DNA from 2 places in the Arthrobacter sp. 210 2 genome. Region 2 is predicted to be linked to the other one. Evidence: riboswitches for the same ligand, from Rfam matches in the RefSeq annotation. Region 2 holds a riboswitch; the other holds the start of a gene.

Region 1 (3,492 bases), on a different contig from region 2:
AGTGCCTGGGCCGCGACCGTACCAAGCACCAGGTTGCCGAGGTCACCTCGCTGGGCCTTGTCCAAATGACGCGCAAGCGCATGGGCACCGGGCTCCTGGAGGTCTTCGGTGAGCAGTGTGAGGCGTGCGCCGGGCGCGGCGTGGTCACCCACGACGATCCCGTGGAGCACCGCCGCGCCAACATCGTTGCCGCCGAGCACCACGTGCAGCGTGCCGACAGCCGGCCTGAAGCCCGTGCTGAAGGACACCGCAACGAAGGCCAGCGGACCGACAGCACCCAGCCCGGTGTCCGTCCCGACCGCAAGCGGCGGCGTGGACGCGGCGGTCAGCAGCCTGACGTTGCCCCGGCGGCCGCAGCCGTACACGTGCACACCGTCCACCCGGACCCGGCAGACGCCGAACGCCATGCCAAGGCGGAAGCAACCCGGCTGGCCCTCGCCAACATCGCTGCAGCAGCCCACGCGGCCCACCTGCACGACGATGAGGTTGCGGCTGCCCGCCAGGCACAGCCGGCCCAGCAGGGAGCGCCGGCCGAGGCGGACAAGCACGACGCCGATGCCTCCTCCCGTCCCGCCGCTGTCCTGACGTTTGGCGGTGAGAAGGTCGCCCTGCCGTTCGTCGAGCACGCGGAAGAACAGCAGGCGCAACCTGCCCTCACCCTGGACCGGCTCGCTGAAGCCTTTGCGCACCTCGGTGAGCCCGCTCCGGCTGCCGAGGCTCCGTCAGAACAGCCGGAAGCTGCGGTTTCGGCGCCGGCAGCTCCGGCACCGGTAGTTTCGGCACCGGCAGTTTCGGAACCGGCCAAGGCCGGGCAGCCGTCCGCCGCCGCAACCGTTGAGAAGGACTGGTCGGACCACACCGTGGAGCAGTCACGGCAGCGGAGGCCACGGCGCAACCGCAGCGCCAGCCGTGCCCAGGGGGCTGCCAACGAGACGTCCGTCCAGCACCACGAGAGCGTCCCCGCAGCCAGTGCAGGCCACTCGCACGCCGCGAAAGCGCCGGAACCGGCTGCGGCCTCCGGTGCGGACACTGCAGGCGCCAAGCAGGCCGAGGCTCCGATCATCCTCGGTGTGGGAGTTCCTGCTTCCGAGCTCTAACCGCAGGCAGCACAAACAAAAACCCGGATGCCCGGAACCGCCCTCACGGCCGGTTCCGGGCATCCGGCGTTAACAGTGTTTCGGCCCGGACCAGGTTCCGACAGCAGCGGCACGTCACCTTCGGTGCGGCGGCGGCAAAACGGCTAGGCTGGGGAACCGACACGGGGTGCCGCGCGAAGGGCCGGCTGAGATCCACACCCGTTGAACCTGTCCGGCTAGTACCGGCGAAGGGATGTCTCTTGTCTTCGACTCTTGCAATGCCCGCGGAAGCTCTGCAGTCCACTCCTGTGCTGCCGGATTCCGGCCGGGACCTGCCCCGTGTCCTGTCCATTGCGGGTTCGGACCCCTCCGGTGGAGCGGGTATCCAGGCGGACCTCAAAAGTATTGCCGCGCACGGCGGGTACGGCATGGCTGCCATCACAGCCCTCACCGCACAGAACACCCGCGGCGTGGAAGCTGTCCACGTCCCGCCGGCTTCCTTCCTGGCCAGCCAGCTGGACGCCATCAGTGACGACATCACCATCGACGCCGTGAAAATCGGCATGCTGGGGGACGCCGCCGTCATCGGGGCGGTCCGGGTATGGCTCGAAAAGGTGCGGCCCGCCGTCGTGGTCCTCGACCCGGTGATGGTCGCCACCAGTGGCGACCGGCTGCTGCAGGAATCAGCCGAGGCCGCGGTCCGCGACCTGCTGCCGCTCGCCCATCTCCTCACGCCCAACCTGGCCGAGCTCGCCATGCTGGTGGGCGAAAGCCCGCAGGATTCCTGGGAAGGCGCGCTCGATCAGGGGAAGCGCCTGGCAGCTGCCACCGGGACCACCGTGCTGGTGAAGGGAGGCCACCTGGCCGGGGCCGAATGCCCGGACGCGCTGGTCAACATGAACGGATTGCTGGGAGCAGAAGTCATCCAGGTGCCGGGGGAGCGGGTGGCCACGCCCAACAGTCACGGCACCGGCTGTTCGCTCTCCTCGGCGATGGCTACTGTCCAGGCGCGGCTGGGGGACTGGGAGGCATCGCTGCGGGAAGTGAAGCCATGGCTGGCAGGCGCGTTGGAAGCCTCCGGACGCCTGGACGTGGGAACAGGGAACGGGCCGGTCCACCATTTCCACCACCTGCGCCCCGTCCCGCCCGCCGGAGGATTCGCGGCGCGGCTGCGGGCCGAAGCCGACGAGGACCTCAAGGCGATCTACGGGCTGGATTTCATCCGCGGACTGGCCTCCGGAAGCCTCCCCGAAAAGGAGTTTGCCTACTACCTCGCCCAGGACGCCATCTACCTCAACGGCTACTCCCGGGTCCTGGCACGGGCAAGCGCCCTGGCACCCACCGAAACGGAGCAGGTGTTCTGGGCTGCCTCCGCGCGGCAGTGCCTGGAAGTGGAGTCGGAACTGCACAGGTCCTGGCTGAGCACCCGCCCCGTCCAGGCGGAACTGGGTCCGGTCACCAAGTCCTACGTGGACCACCTGACGGCTGCATCGGCGTCGGGCAGCTATGCAGTGCTCGCGGCCGCCGTCCTTCCCTGCTTCTGGCTGTACGCCGAGGTGGGCAAAACACTCCATGCCCGGTTTGTCGCCGCGGGCGAACCGGCAGCGCACCCCTATGCTGACTGGCTCCGCGCCTACGCCGACGATGAGTTCGCCGAAGCAACCCGCACGGCCATCACCATCGTGGACGGGGCCGGGCGGAACGCCTCGGATGCCGAGCGGGCGGCGATGGTCACCGCCTTCCGGCAGTCCTGCCGCCTGGAAGTGGACTTCTTCGACTCGCCGCGCCTCCACTCCTGACCGGCGGGCGGGCGCCCTGCCGGTAGTATGGTTGGGCGCGGTCCCGCCGCCGGGTTGGCCTGTGGTTCCTATCACAGCCAACGCGCCGGAACCAGCCTCATTTGCGGCCGAAGACGAAATTAGCGTAGTCTAGTTCTTCGGTGCTTACGCCAACACTTGGGTTATGACCCCTTCGGGGATAGCTCACGGATTCCCCCGGGGAATCCACGGCGTTGAGGCACAGCGGAAACCCAGCCAATTCAGAGCCGGGCACCGCACGCAAATTTAGTAATAAACGTCGAGAGAAGTGAGTTCCCAAGTGGTGTACGCGATTGTCCGCGCAGGCGGCCGCCAAGAGAAGGTTTCCGTTGGAGACTTCGTTACCCTGAACCGCGTCGCCGGTGGAGCTGGCAGCACCATTGAGCTGCCCGCGCTGCTCCTGGTAGACGGTGACAAGGTCACCTCCGCCGCTGCTGACCTGGCCAAGGTGACCGTCACGGCTGAAATCCTCCAGGACCTCCGCGGTCCTAAGATTGTCATCCAGAAGTTCAAGAACAAGACCGGTTACAAGAAGCGCCAGGGTCACCGTCAGGAACTGACCAAGGTCAAGATCACTGGCATTCAGTAACCACCGGTTA
Region 2 (3,492 bases):
TTGTCCGTTCAGGGTGATGTTCATGCTGTCTCCTTGATGTTGAAGATGGTGGCGGCCGGTTCGCGGCCGGAAAACCGGCCCGGGTTGAAAGGTTGCCAGCGGACGTCCGCCGTGCCGTCCAGAAGGTCCCGGCAGATGGCCGCCGCTGCGGGGGCCAGGAGGACGCCGTGCCGGAAGAATCCGGTGGCAATGATCAGTCCCGCAACGTGTGCGGATTCCCCGGCTGCCGGATCGCCGGCCAGCGACACCCGGCCCAGCAGCGGGGCGTTGTCCGGGGTGCCGGGCCGAGCCCGTGCCGTGTATTCCAGCAGCTCGAGTTCGGCGACGGCGGGCACCAGGACCTGGGCATCCCGGAGGAGCTGGTAGACCCCGCCTGCCGATACGGCGCCCGCTGCAGCCCGGGCACCGGCCGCCGGTGCATTATGTGTCGCGGCAAGGGCGTCCTCACGCTGGGTGGCTCCGATCACCACCGTCCCGTCCTGCCGCGGGACGATATACACCGGGACGCCGTGGACCAGCCCGCGGACCGTTGAGGTTACGAGCGGCTGGAGCTGCCGGGGCACTGCCAGGCGCAGGATATCCCCGTACACCGGCCGCAGCGGCAGCTGCAGGCCGTCGGGCAGGCCCGCCAGGGCGGCGGCCTCCAGGCCGTTGGCAACAATCGTTTCGCGGGCCAGGACCGTGCCGCCGCCGGCGAGCCGGGCCCCGGCCACTGCCCCGTCCGCCCAGACCAGCCCGGCGGCCCGGTCCGGCACGGCGTAGCCGTCGATGGCCCCCGCCACGTCTGTTCCATTACTTTCGACGTCGGGGCCATGTACTGCGAGCGCGCGCCGGAGGCAGGACACCAGGCGCCGGGGATCCACTTGGTGGTCCGCGGGAGTGTCCAGTGCGCAGGCGATGGCAGGGCTGAGCAGCGGTTCCCGGCGCCGGGCCTCCCGGACAGTCAACGGCTCCACGGACAGGCCGCTGGCCTGCTGCACCCCGCGCAAATCCATCAGGGCGCGGCGGTCGGCGGCATCGGCACCCACGGCGAGCGTCGGCGTCGTGAGGTACCCGGGACTTTCGCCGGAAGCGGCGGCCAGTTCCGCGGCAAAGCCCGGCCACCGGGCGGAGGAGGCAAGCATGAGCTCCAGGAGGTCCTCCTCCTGGTAGTGCAGCTCGCTCACCGGCGCCAGCATTCCGGCAGCCGCCCAGCTGGCCCCGGCTCCGGGCGCGTCATCGATCAGCACGACGGACCGCCCGGACCGCCTCGCCTCCCAGGCGATGGAATGCCCAACCACTCCGCCGCCGATCACGGCCACGTCGGCACGGATGGTGCCGGATGGAGCCCCGGGCGGGGCAACGTTTGGGGTGCTCATGTGTCTCCTTCCCTACGCCGGCATTAACCGGATCAGGTCAAGCGGTCGGCTCTGACGCCCTCTCAGCCCGGCGCTTTATGACAGCTGCCGCGGGCTCCCGCAGTACGAGGCCAGTGTAGAGGAACTAGGCTTGCAGCCATGAATGTGTCCCAGTCCCCTGCCCCCGCTGCCGCAGTCCCCGCCGCCGATGCTTTTACCCATGCCGAAGGCACTGCCGGCCTGAACAGCGCCCGCCTTTACCTCTGCACGGATGCCCGCCGGGACCGCGGGGACTTCGGGCAGTTCGTGGATGCTGCCTTTGCCGGTGGCGTGGACATCATCCAGTTGCGGGACAAGGCCATCGAGGCGGCCGAGGAGCTGGAGCTGCTGGCGGTTTTGAAGGAAGCGGCGCAGCGCCATGGCCGGCTGTGGGCTGTGAATGACCGGGCGGACATCGCCGTGTTGTCCGGTGCGCCGGTGTTCCACATCGGTCAGAAGGACCTTCCGTTGGATGCAGCCCGCACCCTGCTCAACGGCAACGCCGCCATCGGGCTCTCCAGCCATGCCCCCGGGCAGGTGGACGCCGCCCTCGCTGCCGCAGCCGGACCGTCCGCGCTTGACTACTTCTGCGTCGGACCGGTCTGGGCCACGCCCACCAAACCCGGCAGGGCCGCCGTCGGACTGGACCTGGTGAAGTATGCCGCCGAAGCCTCGGCCGAGGCCGGGAGCGGGGTGCCCTGGTTCGCCATCGGCGGCATCGACCACTCCAATGTGGACCAGGTTGTGGAAGCAGGAGCGAGCCGGATCGTTGTGGTGCGTGCCATCACGGAAGCTGATGACCCTGCCGCCGCTGCCGCCGCCCTTCTCGCTGCCTTGGACGGGGCCACACCCTAAAGCCGCCGCAACACGGCGCAGCCCCGTGCGGCGTCAATGCCATGCAAAATCGGGGTTCTTCGGGCTAGGCTGATTTTCGTGTCACATCATCGGCTGGCTCCCAACGTCCACGAGCACAACAATGCCCTCGAGGAAGCCCTGGGTGCCCTGCGGACCGAACTGGAACTGCCCGGCCCATACCCCATACACGCAGTCAGGGATGCCGAAGCGGCCGTCGCGGCCTTGCAGCTGCCGGCCTATGACCTCACCGGGGTCGGGTTCATCACCATCGATCCTGCATCGTCCACGGATTTGGACCAGGCCCTGTTCATCGAGGCCGACGGCGATGGGTACCACGTGCTGTACGCCATCGCCGATGTTCCCTCCTTCGTGACGCCCGGCGGGCCCCTGGACGCCGAAACACGGCGCCGCGGCCAGACCTTTTATGCCCCTGACGGCCGGATTCCGCTGCATCCGGAGGTCATCAGCGAGGGAGCCGGGAGCCTGCTGCCGGGGCAGGACTGTTCCGCCTTCGTCTGGGATTTCCGGCTGGACAGCGCCGCCGAAGTCACCTCCGTCGCGGTGAAGCGGGCCCGCATGCGCAGCCGGGCCAAGCTCAGCTACAAGGGGGCGCAGGCTGAACTGGATTCGGGCAACGCATCCCCCGTCCTCCAGCTGCTCAAAGAGGTCGGCCTCAAGCGCGTGGAGCTGGAACGTGCCCGTGAAGGTGCCAGCCTGAACATGCCGGAACAGGAGATCGTCCAGCTTCCCGACGGCGGCTACCGCATCGCCGCCGCCCCGCAGCTTCCCGTGGAGGACTGGAACGCGCAGATTTCGCTGATGACGGGCATGGCCGCCGCGCAGCTCATGCTGGGGGGCAGGGTGGGTATCCTGCGCACTATGCCCGCGCCGGATGAGCGCTCCCTTAACCACTTCCGCCTGCAGACCGAAGTGCTGGGCAAACCATGGGACGGGGAGGTCAGCTACGGCGAATACCTGCGCACCCTGGACCCTACCGATCCCCGGCAGCTGGCCATCATGCATTCGGCGGGAATGCTGTTCAGGGGCGCCTCCTACACCGCCTTTGACGGTGTGGTCCCGGAAGACGCGGTGCAGTCGGCCATCGGTGCCGCCTACGCCCACACCACTGCTCCGCTGCGCCGGTTGGTGGACCGCTTCGTGCTGGTGATCTGCGAGGCCCTGAGCAACGGCGGCAACGTTCCTGGATGGGCGAGGGAGGCGCTGCCGTCACTGCCGGACATCATGGCAGGCTCCGACCAGC

Evidence for each region. A riboswitch is a leader RNA that binds a small molecule or an ion and turns the genes downstream of it on or off. The one in region 2 is predicted to bind thiamine pyrophosphate.
Region 1: another riboswitch for thiamine pyrophosphate. It lies ahead of thiD (bifunctional hydroxymethylpyrimidine kinase/phosphomethylpyrimidine kinase); the one in region 2 lies ahead of thiO (glycine oxidase ThiO).

What each region holds. Positions count from the first base shown of each region.
Region 1 covers NZ_JBNHIE010000010.1:188,933-192,424, forward strand. Annotated here, with positions in the region: gene AC5RWA_RS17845 (Rne/Rng family ribonuclease) at 1-1,097, shown strand, start outside; TPP riboswitch at 1,250-1,347, shown strand; gene thiD (bifunctional hydroxymethylpyrimidine kinase/phosphomethylpyrimidine kinase) at 1,355-2,875, shown strand; gene rplU (50S ribosomal protein L21) at 3,174-3,482, shown strand.
Region 2 covers NZ_JBNHIE010000007.1:25,052-28,543, reverse strand. Annotated here, with positions in the region: gene thiS (sulfur carrier protein ThiS) at 1-24, opposite strand, end outside; gene thiO (glycine oxidase ThiO) at 21-1,358, opposite strand; TPP riboswitch at 1,351-1,469, opposite strand; gene thiE (thiamine phosphate synthase) at 1,497-2,231, shown strand; gene AC5RWA_RS14005 (RNB domain-containing ribonuclease) at 2,310-3,492, shown strand, end outside.